One region of the Pseudomonas putida group bacterium ESBL64 genome, then DNA from elsewhere that is predicted to be linked to it. Evidence: riboswitches for the same ligand, from Rfam matches in the RefSeq annotation. Region 1 holds a riboswitch; each other region holds the start of a gene.
The links. A riboswitch is a leader RNA that binds a small molecule or an ion and turns the genes downstream of it on or off. The one in region 1 is predicted to bind cobalamin.
Positions count from the first base shown of each region.

Region 2: it holds a riboswitch for cobalamin, as region 1 does, so the genes downstream of both, V6093_RS05210 (CbtB domain-containing protein) here and V6093_RS00800 (TonB-dependent receptor) in region 1, are expected to answer to the same signal.
Region 3: it holds a riboswitch for cobalamin, as region 1 does, so the genes downstream of both, cobW (cobalamin biosynthesis protein CobW) here and V6093_RS00800 (TonB-dependent receptor) in region 1, are expected to answer to the same signal.
Region 4: it holds a riboswitch for cobalamin, as region 1 does, so the genes downstream of both, cobO (cob(I)yrinic acid a,c-diamide adenosyltransferase) here and V6093_RS00800 (TonB-dependent receptor) in region 1, are expected to answer to the same signal.

Region 1 covers NZ_CP145799.1:180,206-184,955, forward strand. Annotated here, with positions in the region: gene V6093_RS00800 (TonB-dependent receptor) at 1-1,725, opposite strand, end outside; cobalamin riboswitch at 1,834-2,042, opposite strand; gene V6093_RS00805 (GNAT family N-acetyltransferase) at 2,198-2,767, opposite strand; gene V6093_RS00810 (carboxymuconolactone decarboxylase family protein) at 2,846-3,190, opposite strand; gene lpxO (lipid A hydroxylase LpxO) at 3,309-4,208, opposite strand; gene thpR (RNA 2',3'-cyclic phosphodiesterase) at 4,367-4,750, shown strand, end outside.
Region 2 covers NZ_CP145799.1:1,158,225-1,162,974, forward strand. Annotated here, with positions in the region: gene V6093_RS05195 (alpha/beta fold hydrolase) at 1-593, opposite strand, end outside; gene V6093_RS05200 (LysE family translocator) at 615-1,244, opposite strand; gene V6093_RS05205 (GNAT family N-acetyltransferase) at 1,368-1,847, shown strand; cobalamin riboswitch at 1,967-2,190, shown strand; gene V6093_RS05210 (CbtB domain-containing protein) at 2,283-2,471, shown strand; gene V6093_RS05215 (CbtA family protein) at 2,481-3,167, shown strand; gene V6093_RS05220 (cobalamin biosynthesis protein) at 3,167-3,553, shown strand; gene cobM (precorrin-4 C(11)-methyltransferase) at 3,588-4,340, shown strand; gene V6093_RS05230 (DUF1272 domain-containing protein) at 4,407-4,649, shown strand.
Region 3 covers NZ_CP145799.1:493,789-498,538, forward strand. Annotated here, with positions in the region: gene V6093_RS02190 (branched-chain amino acid aminotransferase) at 1-320, opposite strand, end outside; gene V6093_RS02195 (ATP-binding cassette domain-containing protein) at 457-2,034, opposite strand; gene V6093_RS02200 (hypothetical protein) at 2,206-2,568, opposite strand; gene V6093_RS02205 (hypothetical protein) at 2,565-2,717, opposite strand; cobalamin riboswitch at 2,818-3,035, shown strand; gene cobW (cobalamin biosynthesis protein CobW) at 3,135-4,202, shown strand; gene cobN (cobaltochelatase subunit CobN) at 4,206-4,750, shown strand, end outside.
Region 4 covers NZ_CP145799.1:5,247,486-5,252,235, reverse strand. Annotated here, with positions in the region: gene bluB (5,6-dimethylbenzimidazole synthase) at 1-419, opposite strand, end outside; gene V6093_RS23850 (cobyrinate a,c-diamide synthase) at 416-1,711, opposite strand; gene cobO (cob(I)yrinic acid a,c-diamide adenosyltransferase) at 1,708-2,319, opposite strand; cobalamin riboswitch at 2,439-2,660, opposite strand; gene V6093_RS23840 (C40 family peptidase) at 2,880-3,413, opposite strand; gene V6093_RS23835 (C40 family peptidase) at 3,553-4,191, opposite strand; gene hda (DnaA regulatory inactivator Hda) at 4,319-4,750, opposite strand, start outside.

The DNA.
Region 1 (4,750 bases):
CTGATGGGCCAGGGCCAGCTCCAGCGTCGCTTCCAGGCCATCGGAGGTCTGCTGCCCTGCTTGTTGCTTCTCGTGCGTGATGGGGTCGTCCACCAGCAGCTTTTTCTTGACGATGTGGTAGGCGGCAAGCGTCCATTCGCCGCGCCCCTCCCAAAAGCGCTGCTTGAGGCCGACCTCGGTCTGCTTCGCCTCGGTCAGGTCATAGTTCATCTGCGCGGGGCTGAGGCTGATGAGGTTGTTGACCCCATCCTCGCTGGTTGAGTACTGGCCGTACAACGACAGGTCGTCGCTGATTGCGTACACCAGCCCGACGCGCCAGTTGCCCCCTTGCAGGCTGCGATCGCTACGGCTGTCGTTGATCAAGTTGTTGCGGTCGATGTGGTTCTGGTCGCGACGCACGCCGGTAACCAAAGACAGGCGATCGCTCAATTGCAGGCGGTTCTCGGCAAACAGGGCAAAGGTATGGGTGGTCGAAAGCGTTTGCGGCCGCAACGGCGAGGCGCTATGGAACCCGCCGGGCTGCGGCTGCCATGGGTCGAGGTAGTCGCCGCCGACATCGTTGTAGGGTGAATTGCTGTCGACGTTGAAGCGCACCTTGTTGTATTCGGCACCGAGCACGGTCTTGCTGTCCAGGCCGAACAGGGTGTGGTCGAAGGTGAAGGTTTGACGGTCGCCGAACTGTTCCTGGTTGTGCTTGATTTCCAGGTAGCTGCCGCGCAGCAACTGCTGACGCCCGGCGTCCCAGCTGTAGTCCTCGGCGTTGCGCCAGTGGCGGCGGCTTTTGATGTAGTACAGCTGGTTGCTGGCGCTGAGCTGGTCGTTCAGCGCCCAGTCGGTCGTGAGCCGGGTCCATTCATCAACGTACTGCTGTACGTCGTTCTGCACGTTGTAGTTCTTTTTGCGCAGGCTGCTGCGGTAGTGGCCGTCGATCAGCGGGGTACCGTAGTAGTTGGCAGGTTGTGCATCGCCGCGGTCATGGGCCAGCGTGAAGCTGAGGTCATCACTGGCGTCAAAACGCAGCGCGGCGCTCAGGGCCAGGCTACGTGAAGCGGTGCGGTCGACCCAGCCATTGCCGGCCTGTTGGTTCAGCGTCAGGCGGTAGCTCAGGCGCTCGCTGAGGCTGCCGCCGCTGTCCAGGCCGAGCTGCTGGCGGTCCCACGAGCCGTAACCCAGTCGCAGGTGGTTGCGCACCTCGCCGGCAAAAGGTTTTTTCGGGATCACGTTGATCACTGCGCCGGTGGCGCCTTCGCCATGCAGTACCGAGGCCGGGCCGCGAATCACCTCGATGCGTTCGACCATCCACGGGTCGACCGGGAAGGTCTGTGTGCCGGCACCGGTGTACAGGCGCGCGCCGTCGAACAGGGTCATCACTGAGCTGTGGCCGGCAAAGCCGCGGGCAGACAGGCCTGTACCGCCGTCCCCCGGGGAGCCGACGAAAGTAATGCCCGGCGAGCGGGTCACTGCATCCTGCACCGTGATGTTGTTGCGCTGCTGAATCTGCCGTTCGCTGATACTGCTGGTGCTGGCCGGTGTTTCCAGGGCGCTGAGGCCAAGGCGCGAGCCGGCCTGGGTCGGCGTGGCCAGGTCGATGGTGCGGTTGTCCTGAGTGTCGGTGATGGCCGTGGAAGGCAGGGCCAGAGGCTGCGGGTCGCGGTCATCAGCCAGCGCCGGCAGGGCAACGGCCAGGCAGGCCGCCAGGGGGTGAAGTTTGAACATACGGGACATGTCGTTCCACTGCTGCAGGAATGAATGGATCCCGGTGGAAAACACGCAAAGGCGAACCATGCAGGCAGGCGCGCGCACGGATTCCGGCCTGCGCCCGCCCACCGCGGGTTGCCAAGTGAAGCTCCAGGCCGGTCTCCGGGCTTGCGAGGGGCATGAAACCTTCACCTTCCCATGCTTGAGCACAGTGGTATCTCGAAGGGTTCGCTCGCTTACCGTTGCGGGGGCAGCACCGGACTTGTCGTGGGCAACACGACGCACCGGTTTCCCGTTTCACCCTGCGCGCGGCGGCGCAGGGCACCTGAAACTGGCGCGCATCTGACCATTGAAAGGCTGGGGCGTCAAATGTTGGTGTGCTGTGAATGCTGAGAAAAAACAACAGGTTGTGCGTTTTTGCGGCGCCGGAGCCCCATTTGGCAAGAACATCAGGCCCCAGCGTGATGAGTTGGCTGGGGAGGCAGGCTTGCCTGAAAAGCTAGCGCCCGCGGCGCCGCGATACCCGTGCCTCGATGTTCTTGCGCCCGATCAGCAGCGGCGGCTTCTCCACCACCGGCTCATCCGCCAGCCATTTGTACATCACCAGGCAGTCCACCAGCCCCAGGCGGGCATGACGGTAGGCCTTGGGCAAACGGCCGACTGTTTCAAAGCCCAGCTTGTGCCATAGCGCCACGGCCACTGCGTTGGTGGCTACCACCGAGTTGAACTGCAATGCCAGAAAGCCTTCCTGGCGCGCCAGCTTTTGCGAGTGCTCGCACATCAAGCGCGCCACGCCCCGGCCGCGCGCCTGTTCGCAGACCATGTAGCCGCAATTGCCTACATGCGCACCAGGCCCGGCAGCATTGGGCTTGAGGTAATACGACCCCAGTAGCTCGCCATCTTCTTCGGCCAACAGCGTGTGCAAGGGCAGCTCCAGCCACAGCTGGCGGGCTTGCTCGAAGCTCAGCGCCGGGTCGAAAGCGTAGGTTTCACGGGCTTGGACAATGGCCTGGAAGGTGGGCCAGAAACGATCGAAATCGTCCGGCGTCATGGGGCGAATGTGGATCATGCGGGTTCCTGCGCGGGGTGAGCCGCCCAGTCTGGGTGGCGCGGCGCCGTCGCGCAAGGGCGGCGACGCCGTTTGTGCTCAACCGTTGGCCTTGCCCACCGCGTCCATTGCGCGGGCCGAGTACACCAGCGCGGCACCGGCGTTCATGGCCACGGCCACGCCGAGGGCCTCGGCAATTTCCTCGCGGCTGGCACCCGCTTTGACGGCCTGCTGCGAATGCACGGCGATACAGCCGTCGCAGCGGGTGGTCACAGCCACGGCCAAGGAGATCAGCTCGCGGGTCTTGGCATCCAGGTGGTTGGTTTTGGCGCCTGCACCGCTGGCGGTCATGTAGCCGGCTACGGTGTCGGGGGAGAGTTGCTTGAGATCGCCGATGCCGGCCATCAACTGCTTACGGTAGGCGTCCCAGTCCATCATGCTCATCGTCTTCACCTTGGGGGGTTGCGAGTGGAGCTTTCAGGCTAGTCGAAGCGTGGCACGTGCGAGGCGGTACTTTGGTGGGTAAACGCAGGTCACTCGTACAGTGGCCTGCGTTGAGCCTTCAGATGTAGATGAACACCAGCACCAACGCCGCGACCACTGCCCATTTTTCCAGGTAGTAGCGCAGGCGATTGCGCTTCTTCAGCGCCTTGCCACGTTCGCGGATCTTGTAGATGCGGGTGAACAGGCGGTTGATGCCACCGGTCTTGTCGCTGGCATCGTTGGGCGCAGCGGCAGCGGCCATCACGTTGCGGCTGAACCAGCGGTTGAACGCGGTTGCCCAGCGGTACTTGAGCGGGCGTTCGACGTCGCAGAACAGGATGATGCGGTTGTGCTCGGTGGTGTTGGCTGCATAGTGGATGTAGGTTTCGTCGAAGATCACCCCCTCACCATCGCGCCAGGCGTATTTCTCGCCGTCCACGTCGATGTAGCAGCCGTCGTCATTCGGGGTATCCAGGCCCAGATGGTAGCGGTACGAGCCGGCATACGGGTCACGGTGGCGCACCAGCTTGGCTCCCGGAGGCAGGGTAGCGAACATGGCGGCCTTGACCGTGCCGATGCCTTGCAGCAGCTCGGTCGTGCGTGGGCAAAGGGCCATTGCCGACGGGTGGCTTTCGCCATACCACTTCAGGTAAAAACGTTTCCAGCCGGTCTTGAAGAACGAGTTGAAACCGACGTCATCGTAATTGTCGGATTTCTTGATTTCGCCTACGTGCAGCAACTGGCGGCCTTCCTCACGGATCTCCTGCCAGTGGTCCTGCAGCGGTTTCAGTTCTGGAAAGGCCTCGACCGGCAGGTAGGGCTTGGCCGGGTGTTTGGAGAACAGGTACAGGAAGCTGTTGATCGGGGCCAGGAAGCTGGAGTGGTCGCCCAGCTGGCGAGTCAGCTTGTGGCGAACCCGACCGCGCAGGTGAACATAGGCGATCGAGAAGACGAAGATAAGTACGAGTGCAATTTTCATGGACGTTTACTTGTCGAAAAATGGCCATGCGCCGAGGCATGAGCCCGCCAGCATAAACAATCATGGGGGCAGTTTGTACTTATTGTTACCAAACTGCGGGGCGACATTGGTGTAATACCCTACAGTCTTGCGCAAACGTTTCATGTCAGGGAGTTTGTATGGTTCAGGATATACGCCCCAGCGGTAGCCCGTTCAAGCGGCTGTTCTTCGCCTTGCCGGTCAGCGACGCGCAGCGCCGTGACCTGGCCCAGTGGCGACGCGGGCTGAACCTGCGCAGCGGCAAACCGGTGCCGGCGGCCAACTTCCATGTCACGCTGCTGTTCCTCGGTGATGTGGACACTGCGCAGGTGCCGGCAATGTGCGCGGCGGTCGACCAACTGGCGCTGCCAACCTCGGCGCCGCGGCTGTTGCTCGACCGTTTGCAGGTGTGGCAACGGGCCGGCGCCTTGGTGCTGGAGGCGCAGCAGGTACCGCCCGCCCTGTTGCAACTGGTGTACGGTTTGCAGCAGGCGTTGCTGCCGTTGGGGCTGGAAGCGGCCACG
Region 2 (4,750 bases), 980 kb from region 1:
CCGATGGCATGCTCGACATAGGCCTGCAGTGCCGCATGGGTCCAGCCTTTGAAGATACCGCGCCCTTCCAGCGAGGCCAACGCCGACTCGCGATCGGGCCAGTGGCTGCGGCGGCTGGCGGCCTTACGGGCCAGGGCGTGACGCTGATGCAGGCCGACCAGGGCTGCCGCCCCCATCACACCGATCATGCGTCGGCTGAACAGTACCGGGTCGAGCAGCACGGCACGGGCGAACAGTTGCGGCTCACTGCCCAGGATCAGCCCCGTAAGCACGCCACCAAAGCTGTGGCCTACGGCAAACCGCTGTACGTCGCCATACTCGCCACGTCCGCCCTGAAAGGCCTCCACCGCCAAGGCAGCGGTGCGGTTCCAGCCGCGAAACACCCCACCATGGTCACTGTCCCCATGGCCCTGAACGTCGCAAAGCCACAGGTCGAAATGCTCGCCCAGGCGCATCAGCAACGGTTGGTAAGCCAGACAACAGAAGCCGTTGCCATGCAGGAAGTGCAGCAGCGGTTTGCCACTGGCCGGGGTTCGCCAGCCACGCAGGGTGAAACCTTCGGCGCATTCGTGGGACCAGGGAATCAACTGCATCGGCTTACTGTACTCTCGGGGTCAGGAAAACGCTGATTCTACAAACAGCAGCGGGTACAGTGAAATCACCAGCAACAAGGCCATCACGACATTGAACAGCATCAGCCAGCGCGAGTTTTGCAACAGGTTGCGCAGGGCGCTGCCGAACATCACCCATACCCCCACGCTGGGCAAGTTGACCAACGCGAACAAGGCCGCAATGACGATCACGTTGGTTACATAGCCTTGCGCTGGCGTGTAGGTGGTAATCGCCCCTACCGCCATCACCCAAGCCTTGGGGTTGACCCACTGGAACGCCGCCGCCCCCCAGAAGCCCAGCGGTTTACGGGCACTGGACGCGGCCGTGCCGACCGGCCCGGAAGTGGCGATCTTCCAGGCCAGGTACAGCAGATAGGCGGCGCCAGCGTAGCGCAGCACCGTGTACAAGGGTGGCCAGGCCTTGAATACTTCACCCAGCCCCAGGCCGACGGCCAGCACCATCATCATGAAACCAAAACTGATACCCAAGGCATGAGGGACCGAGCGGCGCACGCCGAAGTTCACCCCCGAGGCCAGCAACATGGTGTTGTTGGGACCCGGGGTGATGGAAGACACGAAGGCAAACAGCACAAAGGCGGTCAGCAGGTCGGCAGAGGCAAGCATGGCGGGCATTCCACTTTCTTTATGGGTGCTGTCACACTAACGGAGCGCCACTCCCAGCAACCGGTACAGTTCGATTAAATTACGCAGATACACATCACTGTACCGACAACCCGGATCAAGGAAGCCGTCACCATGAGCCTTACCATTCGCCCTGCCGTTCGTACCGATGCCGAGCAGATCCTCACCTTCATCACCGAACTGGCCGAGTACGAACGCGCGCGCCACGAGGTGGTCGCCACCCTTGCCGATATCGAGCACAGCCTGTTCGACGAAGGCAGCACTGTGCACACCCTGATGTGCGAGCGTGATGGCCGTGCAATTGGCTTTGCCGTGTACTTCTACAGCTACTCGACCTGGCTCGGGCGCAATGGCATCTATTTGGAAGACCTGTACGTAACCCCCGAGCAACGCGGCGATGGCGCCGGCCGGCAGTTGTTGCAGCACATTGCCCGCGAAGCGCTGGCGAACAACTGCGGGCGCCTGGAATGGAGCGTGCTGGACTGGAACGAGCCAGCGATCGGCTTCTACCAGAAGCTGGGGGCCGAGGCGCAGGATGAGTGGGTGCGCTACCGCCTGGATGGCGACAAGCTGGCGGCATTCGCCCGCGGGTGATCGCCCGGTTTCTGCACTTCTGCCTGCTGGAAGAACACGGCAGGCCTGAGCCTGTCCTACCTGCTGCTCGGCAGCCTCGCGCGCTGTATGACATTGACGCCAAGCCCGCCCCATGCTCTCCTTATGCCTCACGTTCAGGTGCCCCTCAGGGGGTGAAACGGGAAACCGGTGCGTCCCAGGCCCTTCAGCAGGGCCGGACAATGCCGGTGCTGCCCCCGCAACGGTAAGCGAGTGAAGCGTCTGTACCACTGTGCCTTGTAGTGCGGCATGGGAAGGTGACGCGTTCCAGGAGCCCAGCTCTTCCTCGCAAGCCCGGAGACCGGCCTGGCGTTCATGAACACCCCGCGGTGGGCGGGCGCTGTTGCATTCCCTTGGGCGACCACGTCCGGGGCTGCCGCGCTCGCCCATTGCCCACAAAAAGCAGAGGATCGCGTCATGCCCGTCACCAGCGCCAAACAACACAGCCTTGCTACCCCCGTTACCCTCAGCCAGCGTGTAATCATCGCCGTCGGTGCCAGCTTGCTGGGTTTGTGCCTGGTGTACTTTGCCGGGTTCTCGCACATCGAGGCTGTGCACAACGCCGCCCACGACACCCGCCACAGCGCCGCCTTCCCCTGCCACTGAGTACGCCTGATGATCACGCGCATTGCCCGTACTGCGGGTTTCAGCGGGCTCCTTGCAGCCCTGTTGCTGACCTTGCTGCAAAGCTTCTGGGTTGCCCCGCTGATTCTGGAGGCGGAAACCTACGAGTCCTCGGCCCCGGCCGCACACCACGAACACGGTAGCGAAGTGGCCGCTCATGAACACAGCGCCGAAGCCTGGTCGCCGGAAGACGGCTGGCAGCGCGTGCTGTCCACCACAGGCGGCAACCTGGTGGTCGCAGTCGGCTTCGCCCTGATCCTCGCCGCCCTGTACAGCCTTCGCGAGCCCAAACGCGCTACCACTGGCGCATTGTGGGGGTTGGCTGGCTTCGCCGTGTTCTGCCTGGCTCCCACCCTGGGCTTGCCACCAGAACTGCCGGGGACTGCGGCCGCCGACCTGGGGCAACGCCAAACCTGGTGGGTTGGTACAGCCAGTGCCACAGCGCTGGGCCTGGCCTTGCTGGTGTTCGCCCGCCACTGGCTGCTGAAGGCGCTGGGCGCCGTACTGCTGGTCATTCCCCATGTAATCGGTGCACCGCAACCCGAGGTGCACGAAAGCCTGGCCCCTGAAGCATTGGAAACCCAGTTCAAAGTCGCCTCCTGGCTGACCAACGCCGCCTTCTGGCTGGCCTTGGGCCTGCTCAGCGCCTGGCTGTTCCGCCGTTCCAGCCAGGCTTGATGCCTGCCTTCTATGCCGGTTTTGGCTGCCGCCGGGGTTGCCCGGCAGATGCCTTGCAACGCTTGCTGCGCCAGGCCCTGGACAACCAGGGCCTGGCGCTGGCCGACCTGCGCGGCATCGCAAGCATCAGCCTGAAGGCCGACGAGCCCGGCTTGCAGCAATTGGCAGAGCGCCTCGGTTTGCCCTTGGTGCTGTACCATGGCGCGCAACTGCAACCCTATGAACCACTGCTCAGCCACCGTTCCGCCGCTGCCCACCAGCACAGTGGCTGTTGGGGCGTAGCCGAGAGCGCGGCACTGGCCTTGGCCAGCCAGCGGCAGGGTTCGGCCAGGCTGCTGCTGACGCGCCAGGTACTGGGCCCGGCGACGCTCGCCCTGGCCTGCTGAGCGTTTCGTACCCTCTTTTTTGCCAGGACTTTGCATGACCATCTACTTTATCGGTGCCGGCCCCGGCGACCCGGAGCTGATCACGGTCAAGGGCCAACGGCTGATTCGTCAGTGCCCGGTGATCATTTATGCCGGTTCACTGGTACCCGCCGCCGTGCTCGAAGGCCACCAGGCCGAAACCGTGATCAACAGCGCCGAACTGCATCTGGAACAGATCATCACTGCCATGCGCAGCGCACACGAAAAAGGTCAGGATGTGGCCCGGGTGCACAGCGGCGACCCCAGCCTGTACGGCGCCATCGGTGAACAGATTCGCCACCTGCAGGCGCTGGGCATCGATTACCAGATCATCCCCGGCGTTACCGCCACGGCAGCGAGCGCCGCCCTGCTCGGCTGCGAGCTGACCTTGCCTCAAGTGGCGCAGACCGTGATCCTCACCCGCTATGGCGACAGCTCGCCCATGCCGCCGGGTGAGCAGTTAGGCGACCTGGCGCGCCATGGCAGCACCCTGGCAATTCATCTGGGGGTCAAGCACCTGTCGCGCATTGTCGATGAGTTGATGCCGCACTACGGCGCGCACTGCCCGGTTGCGGTGGTGCATCGGGCCACCTGGCCAGACCAGGATTGGGTGCGCGGCAACCTCGGTGATATCGTCGAACGCGTAGCGACCAAGGATTTCCGGCGCACGGCGCTGATCCTGGTAGGCCACGTACTGGGGGATACACCGTTCGCCGAATCGGCCTTGTACCGTGCCGGGCATGCCCATCTGTACCGCCCTGGCGACTGAACATTGCCAGCCTTGCCTCGGGCGTAGCAGACTCCGGGTTCCCGCCTGCGAACAGGAGCCATGCCCATGCTGGAATTACGCCCCAACTGCGAGTGCTGTGATGCCGACCTGCCGGGTGACAGCCCCGACGTTATGATCTGCTCCTTCGAATGCACGTTCTGCCGTGCCTGTGCCGAAACCCGCTTCCAAGGCCGCTGCCCAAATTGTACCGGGCAGTTGGTAGCCCGCCCGACGCGGGTCGGCCAGGCATTGGCCAACAACCCTGCCTCCACACTGCGTATACACAAACCGCACGCTGCCTGCGCCTGAACAACTGCAAAGAAGCGGCATCACCGCTTTCTCAGGGTGATGTCTTTCCTGTTTCTTGTAGGACTTTTCAACAAAAAGCACTGGGGTTTTCAACACTTCTA
Region 3 (4,750 bases), 310 kb from region 1:
ACTTGCTTGCACGCTTCGATGAACACATCGGTCGGCACGTGCGGCATCAGCAGGCGTGCGCAGCTGCGCTGCATGCGGGCCGCGTTCTGGTCCGGGCGGAACAGGTTGATCGAGCCGTCCTTGCAACGGTAGGCCTTCAGGCCTTCGAAGCACTGCTGGCCGTAGTGCAGGGCCGTGGAGCCTTCACTGATGTGCAGTACGTTGTCTTCGGTCAGGGTGCCCTTGTCCCACTCGCCATTGCGCCATACGGACAGGTAGCGTTTGTCGGTCTTGATGTAGTCGAAACCCAGCTTGTCCCAATTAATGCTTTCGTTGCTCATGACACCCTCATTGTCTTGCAAGTGCCCGATCGCTCGGGCTGCTGTTATATGCGCACCATGCCACCTTAAACCATCCTTGGCGGATCGGGAACGGCCAGTCACGAATTGATAGGCTGCGATGCTTTTTTTTCGGTGTCTACAACAGCAAGTACTCATCCAGCGCCAGGTTTTCCAGCAATACCGCATCATGGGACGCCACTATCAGCGCCCCGCGAAACTGCCCAAGCATACCTTCCAGGGCTGCCAGCGATGGCAGGTCCAGGTGGTTGCCGGGTTCGTCCAGCAGCAACAGATCGAGCGGCCGTTCGCGGTACAGCACGGCGGCCAGCGCCGCCTTCATACGCTCGCCGCCGCTCAGCAGGCTACTGGGCAGTTCGATACGGGCCGCATCCAGGCCCAGTTGCGCCAGGCGGCTGCGCAATTTTCCCTGGGCCAGCGTCGGGTTGGCTTGGCGCAGGTGTTCGAGCACGCTGCGGTTGCCTGCCAGTGTGCTGCAGTGCTGGTCGAGTAGGGCGGTCTCGCCACTGAGGCGCACATTGTCGGGCGATGCTGGCAATTCCCCATTCAGCAGCCTGAGCAGGGTGGACTTGCCACTGCCATTGGCGCCGATCAGCCCTACGCGCTGGCCCAGGCACAAGCGCAGGTCAAGCGCTTTGCGGGTGCCATGGGGCAAGCAAAGTGCCTGCAAGGCCAAGACCTCTCGGCCCGGATGACGCTGAGGAGTGGGCGCGTGCAAGGTAATAGCGCTGTCTTGCTCCACCTCGCGGGCGGCGTCACGCACTTTGCCCAGTAGCGTTTGCCGAGCATCGCGATGGTCGCGGCGCTGCTTGCCAGCAGTGGCCTGGCTGCGCTCCTGCTTGCGGTCGACCAGGATTTTGGCCTGGTTGGCGTGCTTGGCTTGGCGCCCGGCCCGGGCTTGATGGCGCTCCAGGTCTTCGCGTTGGCGCTGCAGTTCACGGGCCTGGCGTTGCTGCTCCTGCTTCAGCCGGGCAAGTTGCTGCTGCGCCTGCGCCGTCTGGTTGGCTTTTTGCGCACTATAGAGGCTGTAGTTGCCACCGTAGGCCTGCAAGCCCAGGCTGGATAATTCGACAATGCGTGCCATGTGCGCCAGCAGGCTGCGGTCGTGGCTAATCACCAGCAAGCCACGGTCCCAGGCTTCGATCATGCTCAGCAGCTGGGCACGGGCGTTGCTGTCCAGGTGATTGCTTGGCTCATCGAGGATCAGGTAATCGGCATCGCTGAGCCACGCGCCAATCAGTGCCACGCGCATGGCTTGGCCACCGCTCAGGGTCCGTGCGGGCTGGCGCCAGTCGAGTTGACCCAGCCCGTGGCCCTCAAGCTGCAGCTGCAATTGCTCGCGGATATCCCAGCGCTCGCCAACGGTGTCGAAATCCTGGGGCTTGATGCTGCCTTGCTCGATGCGCTCCAGCGCCGCAATCACCGGCCCCACTTGGGCCAGGTCGGCCAGCGTGGCGCTGCGCGCGATGACTTGCTGGTCCAGCAAATGGACAGGCCCGAGGCGCCGACAATGGCCGCTGCTCGGTTCACGCCGGCCGGCAAGAATCTGCCCTAGCAGGCTTTTGCCCACGCCATTGCGCCCGACCAGGCCGGTGCGGCGTTGGTCGAAGGTTTCGTTGAGGTTGCTAAACAGCGGCCTGCCATCAGGCAAGGCCAAGGAGACGCTGTCCAGCGTCAGAATCGACGTGTTCGTCATGCACAACTCCACAAATGCCGCGACATCTCCGGAACGAACCGGAGGCTGAAGACTGGCCGTCGAACGGACGGCGGCATCAATGGCGCATTGGACGAACACCTCGTCATTTAGAGAATGCGTAGCCTAACGGACCGTCTGGGGCCGGGTAAAGCACCGGCTGCCGGTTGGGGCTCAGCGCTGCGTCTGCAAGCGCTTGGCCCAGTCTCCGCCGTGGCCGTGCGCGCAGGCTTCTTCACTGTCGAATCGTACATGCCAGGCCGGATGGTCCAGCTCAATGCCGGCTTGCTCCAGCGCCAGAGCGGTAAGTGCCAGCATGCGCGCCTTCGCATCACCGACCACGGCCGCTGCCTTGTCGGCCTCTTGCTCGAATACCCAGGTAATACGCAGGCTGCTCGGAAAGTCCTCCGGGTTGAGGCGATGGGTTAGCCAACAGAAGCCGACAATCTCCGCCTTGGCGGTTTCGCAGGCATCGGTCAGGCATGCCACCAACTCCCGCTCCAGGCGGCCTATTTCGCGTTTGCCCAGTGCCTTCATGGGTTGGCCTCGTCATCGATCTGCTGGCAAAAGCGCAGGTGGTTGTCTAACGGGGCCTGCCCCTGCACCTGCAGACAATCCAGGTAGAAAGCCTTGGCCTTGTCGGCCGAGAACATGCGCAGTACCGGTAGGGCGGGGGCGAGGGGCATGGGGCGTCCTTGTCCGTTGAAAAGGTGCCACTGTAGCGCAGTTGCTCCCCTTATGGTCGACCAGCCGGCAGCAATGGTTGACCACCCGCCAGCCACTGCGTAGCCTTGCCCACTTCGAGGTTCTTCGGCCTGGCCGAAGCTAAGACGGGAACGCGGTACAAGCCGCGGCTGCCCCCGCAACTGTAAGCACCGACAACGGATCGACACAGCCACTGCGCCAGCGCGCGGGAAGGCGTCATCCCGCCAGCCCGCTGTTCGACTGAACGGGGACATGGAACGGTGCAAGCCAGGAGACCTGCCTCGTCACGTTTTCGACTTTCAACCGGGCGGGGTGATCCGGTGGCGAACAAGCCCGGCCGGCCTGGCCTGCGGCTGTCGTCCTGCATGCCCGCGCCACACTGCCAAGGGCAATGCGACATGAAAACACTGGCCAAGCTCCCCGTCACCATCGTCACCGGCTTCCTCGGATCGGGCAAGACCACCTTGCTGCGCCACATGCTCGACAACGCCCAGGGGCGCCGCATTGCGGTCATCGTCAACGAGTTCGGCGAACTGGGCATCGATGGCGAGATCCTCAAGCAGTGCAGCATCGGGTGCACCGAAGAAGAAGCCAGCGGCCGCGTCTACGAGCTGGCCAACGGCTGCCTGTGCTGCACCGTGCAGGAAGAATTCTTCCCGGTGATGCGCGAGCTGGTGGCCCGCCGTGGCGACCTCGACCACATCCTCATCGAAACCAGCGGCCTGGCCCTGCCCAAGCCATTGGTACAAGCGTTCCAGTGGCCGGAAATCCGTAACGCCTGCACCGTCGATGCGGTCATCACCGTGGTCGACAGCCCGGCCGTGGCCGCTGGCACCTTTGCTGCCTACCCGGACCAGGTCGATGCCCAGCGCAAGCTCGACCCTAACCTGGACCATGAATCGCCCCTGCATGAGCTGTTTGCTGACCAGTTGGCCAGCGCCGACCTGGTGGTGTTGAACAAGGCCGACCTGATCGACGCCGAAGGCCTGGCCAAGGTGCGTGCCGAGGTGGCCGAAGAACTGCCGCCGGCGGTGAAGGTGATCGAGGCCAGCAGCGGCAAGCTGCCACTGGAGGTGCTGCTGGGCGTGGGTGCCGAGTCCGAGGCGCATATCGATGGCCGCCGAACCCACCACGATTCGCACCACGATGGCGACGATCATGACGATCATGACCACGACGCTTTCGACTCTATCTCAATCGACCTGCCTGAAGCCGACGAAAGCCTGCTGCTCGATGCGCTGACCCTGCTGGTGGTGGAGTTCGGTATCCTGCGCGCCAAAGGCTTCGCCGCCATCCCGGGCAAGCCGATGCGCCTGCTGGTACAAGGCGTGGGCACCCGTTTCGACAAGCACTTCGACCGCGCCTGGCGCGCCGATGAGCCGCGCATCACCCGCCTGGTGCTGATCGGCCAGGACCTCGATGCTGCCCAGCTGGAAGCGCGCCTGCGCCAGGCACTGGGCGCCTGACCCATGCACCTGCTGCGGACCCAGCCCGGTGGTTTCGTACCGGATGACAGCATTGCCGACCTCGGCCAGACACCCGCCGAGCTGGTGATTCTCTGCAGCGGCGATTCACACCTGGCCTTGCTCGCCGACACCGCCGAGCAATTGCCCGAAGACTTTCCCAGCCTGCGCCTGGCCAACCCGATGCAGGTGCAGAACCATGCCTCGGTCGACCTGTATGTCGACCAGGTGCTGCGCCACGCCAAGGTCATCCTGGTGTCGCTGCACGGTGGCGTTGGTTACTGGCGCTATGGTGTCGAACAACTGGTCGAGCTGGCCGCCCGTGGCGTGCAGCTGATTCTGGTGCCGGGCGATGACCGCCCGGACCCGGAGCTGACCCGCCTGGGCAACGTCCGCGGTGAGCAGGCCGAGCGGCTTTGGCATTACCTGCGCCAGGGCGGCAAGGCCAACGCCATCAACCTGTTCAACTGCCTGGCTAGCCAATGGCTGGGCCGCGACTATGCCTGGGACGAGCCGCAGCCTTTGCCGCGCACGGCGGTCTATCACCCCGC
Region 4 (4,750 bases), 810 kb from region 1:
AGGTTCTGGATGGCACAGGCCAGCGAGGCCAGGTCCATCTCCGGCAGGGTGCGGCGGCCGAAGATGTGAGGCTCGCGGTTGTCCATCAAGGCCGCCACCAGCAGCTCGGCACAATCGTTTATGCCCTCCACCTTCAATTTCATGAAGGCATCGGATCGCTCGCCCAACGCCTCGGCCGTGCGTACCCGCTCCGCCTCCACCAAGGCCTGGATGCGCCCGCGCAGGTCACGCTGGGTGATGCGGATAAAGCGCCACGGCTGCATAAGCCCGACACTGGGCGCCTGATGCGCGGCCGCCAGCAAGCGGCCAAGCAGCTCGGGCGCCACCTGGCCACCCGCAAAATGGCGCATGTCGCGGCGCTCGCCGATGGCCCGGTAAATGGCGGCGCGCTCGGCGTCGCTATAGGCGTGATCATTCATGGTCGCAACAGTGCCGCCGCCGCATCCGGGCAGGAAGGGAAATAGAAGTGCACGTAAGAGGCCGTGAGCCGGCCCAGACGATAAACCGCCTCGTTGCCACGCCCGCCGTTGGGGCTCAGACCTCGGGCAATCGGTTCCAGCGCAGTGCTGGTCAGCGAATGGTGATAGGTGTGACCGCGCAAGGTCCCCTCCGGCAGCTCCACCGCCTGCAGCGCCAGGGCGGCCAGGCGCTTCTGCATGGTCGCCTCACCCGGCAGCAGGCCGAGCAGTTCGGCACGTTCACCGGCCACGTCAGTCAGGGCATCGAGCAGGTAAAGCATGCCGCCGCACTCGGCCAGCAATGGCTTGCCCTGCGCGTGGTGGGCGCGGATCGCCTCGCACATCGGTGCGTTGGCGGCCAGCGCATGGTGATGCAGCTCAGGATAACCACCCGGCAGATACAGGCTGTCGACCGCCGGCAGTTCGTGGTCGTGCAGCGGCGAGAAGAACACCAGCTGGGCACCCTGGTTGCGCAACAGGTCGAGGTTAGCGCCATACGTGAAGGCGAACGCCTCGTCCCGCGCCACGCCAATGCGCACACCGGCCAGCGTAGCAACACAGGCTTGCGGTTCAGGCTCGGCAAAGCTGACTGGCGGCGGCAACGCCGCATCGCAACTGGCGCCCAACGCTTCGGCGGCAGCGTCCAGGCGGGTGTCCAGGTCATTCAGCTCGCTGGCCTGCACCAGGCCCAGGTGGCGGCTGGGCAGTTCGATGCCGCGTTCGCGGGACAAGCCGCCATACCAGCGCAAGCCCTCGGTCAGGCTGCCTTCGAGCAGTTGCGCATGACGCAGGCTGCCTACCCGATTGGCCAGCACGCCGGCGAACGGCAGATCGGCCTGGTACCGCGCCAGGCCCAGGGCCAGGGCACCGAAGGTCTGGGCCATGGCTGTGCCGTCGATCACCGCCAGCACCGGCACGCCAAAGTGGCGCGCCAGGTCAGCGCTTGACGGGGTGCCGTCGAACAGCCCCATCACCCCTTCGATGAGGATCAGGTCAGCCTCGCCAGCAGCTTCCCACAGCAGCCGACGGCTTTCCTCGGCACCGATCATCCACAGGTCCAGCTGATACACCGGCGCGCCACTGGCCCGTTCGAGAATCATCGGGTCAAGAAAGTCGGGCCCGCATTTGAACACCCGCACCTTGCGCCCGAGGTTGTGGTGCAGGCGGGCCAACGCAGCAGTGACGGTAGTCTTGCCCTGGCCTGAGGCGGGTGCCGCGATCAACACGGCGGGGCAGTGGCGCGATCGACTCACAGTTCGACGCCCTTCTGTGCGCGGATACCGGCCTGGAAGGCGTGCTTGAGCATGCCCATTTCGGTCACGGTGTCGGCCAGTTCGATCATCTCAGGCTTCGCAGCGCGGCCAGTGACAATCACATGCTGCATGGGCGGGCGGGCCTGAATGTCGGACAGTACCTGGTCCAGGTCGAGGTAGCCATGTTTGAGGGCGATGTTGAGCTCGTCCAGCACCACGAACTGTACACCTGGGTCCTGCAGCAACTGGCGCGACACCGCCCAGGCGGCTTGCGCAGCGGCGATGTCACGCTGGCGGTCCTGGGTTTCCCAGGTAAAGCCCTCGCCCATCACGTGGTAGCGCACCTGTTCGGGGAAGCGGCGGAAGAACAGCTCCTCGCCGGTGCTGTTGCGGCCCTTGATGAACTGCACCACACCGCATTGCATGCCGTGGCCCAAGGCGCGCGCGAGCATGCCGAAGGCCGAACTGCTCTTGCCCTTGCCATTGCCGGTCAGCACCAGCAGCAGGCCGCATTCGTTAGGGGAATTGGCGATGCGTTCGTCGATGACCGCCTTCTTGCGCTGCATGCGCGCCAGGTGGCGTTCGTCGCGTTCGGTGGAATCGCTCATCAGGGTTCTCCGCTGGCTGGCACCACGGCAATGCGCGGCGACAGGTAATAGGCAGGCAAACGGAGAACGCGCAGAGGCCATGGCTGGGCGCCACGGTGCACCGCGCATCACCCTCCGTGATGCCGTTGGCAGTATCAGGCCGGTCTCCGGGCTTGTGAGTGGGCCTTGGCCCTGGCCTGCGCGCCTTCCCGGATGCTGGCATCCAGTGGCCCTGCGCGGCCTTTTACTCATCCACCGTTGCGGGGGCAGCGCCGGAATCGCGCCATGCTGGCGCCCACCGGCTTCCCAGTTTCACCCTGCCCAGTCGGGGCTGGCAGGGCACCTGAAACACGCCGCGAAGGTTAGAGGGTTGCACCGGGAGCGTCAATCGAAGCGGGTGATGCCGCCAAAGTATGCGCGACTTCAATGAGGCCGGCGCGAGGCCAACTGAAGCCGGCCAAGGCGGGATACCGGTGGCCGACGATGGCGGCAATGTGATTTTGGCGGGTGGGCGTAGCCCCCTGAATCTCGGCAGCCTGTAGCGGCCCCAAGCTCAACGGGACCGCTTACAGGCATGGATATCAAGGATTCTGTGCCAGATGCCCTTGCGGAATCACCCGCTTGGCCTGCAGGTAGGCCTTGGCCCAGTAGCTGTTCGACAGGTAGTCCAGGCGCACGGTACCACCGGTGGAAGGTGCATGCACGAAGCGCCCGTCCCCGACATAGATGCCGGCATGGCTGACCTGCGAGCCGCCACTGGTGGCGAAGAACACCAGGTCACCAGACTGCAGCGAACTGACATCCACCGTCGGTGCGCGCATGACAATCATCTCTCGCGTCGAGCGCGGCAGGCTGATGCCAGCAGCATCACGGTACACATACTTGATCAGGCCGCTGCAGTCGAAGCCGGAGTCCGGCGTATTGCCCCCCCAACGATAGGGCGTGCCAACCAGACCAATGGCGCGGATCAGTACGTCATCGGCAATCGGTGAAGGACTGGGCTGGCTATAGGTCACCTGCGGCTGTACCACAGGGGCCGGCGCAGGCGCACGGCTGGAGCATGCAGCCAGCAAGGCTGCCAAGGAGAAAAATGCGAAGCGCGCCATCTTTACCATGGCCAGAACATCCTGTCTGAGACCGCTGCGCTGCAGCCGAAAAGAGTTGAGAATTTAGATTAGACGCTTTCTGTAAATGCGCACGGCGGCGAGCTTTTTTTAAAGCATCACCGCCGCGGCAGGGTACATCATTTTGATATCAGTTGCGCGCGATGTTGGTCGGCGCCATGGCCAAGGCTCGCTTGGCTTCAATGAAGGTCTTGCTCCAGTAACGATCACCGAGGCTGTCGATGCGCACACCACCACTGCGGCGGCTGCTGGAGTGGATGAACTGGTTGTCACCCAGGTAGATCCCGGCATGGCTTACCCGGCCACGGCCATTGGTGCTGAAGAACAGCAGGTCACCTGGCTTGAGCTTGTTGCGGGCCACTTTCGGGGCATCGACGTTGATCATTTCACGCGTGGAGCGCGGCAGCGTCATGCCCGCCTCTTCGCGGAACAGGTAACCGATGAAGCCACTGCAGTCGAAGCCGGACTTTTCCGAGGTACCACCGAAGCGGTAGCGGGTGCCGATCAACGACATGCCGCGCTCGAGAATGCTGTCAGCCAGAACCGGCAATTGGTAAGGCTTGCTGCCGGAGAAAGACGCCAGGTCATCTTCGGTGGCCAGCTCTTCCGGCTCGCCGAACACCGACGAAGAAGAGGCTTTGGCGTTGATTGCCGATTGTGCAGTGATCGGCGTGTGATCCTGGGGCTGGGATACCGGGCCTTGGGCCGCGCAGCCAAAAAGCAGGGTCACGAGTGCGAGTGGCACGAGGGGTGCGAAGCGCTTCAGCATGGGCACGACCGTGTCTGTAATCCTTTAGAAGGGTGAAACTATGCCCTCTATCATGGCCATTTGCAAATTTTATCGAAAAAGATGTGACTTTTTTGTTTTACCGCTCTGGCCCAAGGTTTTCAGGGGGTTACCAGCCGAGGGTTTCCTTGAGAAACGGAATGGTGAGCTTGCGTTGTGCCTGCAGCGACGCCTGATCGAGGCGCTCGAGCAAGTCGAACAACGCGCTCATGCTCCGCGCGCCGCGGGTGAGGATGAAATGGCCGACTTCGTCGGTCAGGTGCAGGCCACGGCGCGAAGCTCGCAGCTGCAAGGCGCGCAGCTTGTCTTCGTCGGACAGGCCGCGCATCTGGAACACCAGGGCCAGGGTCAACCGCGACTTCAGGTCCGGCAGCTTGATCGGCAGCTCACGCGGTGATGCCGAGGCAGCCAGCAGCAAGCGTCGGCCGCTATCGCGCAGGCGGTTGAACAGGTGGAACATGGCCTCTTCCCAATCAGCCTTGCCGGCGATCACGTGCAGATCGTCGATGCACACCAGTTCGTACTGGGCCAGGTAGTCGAG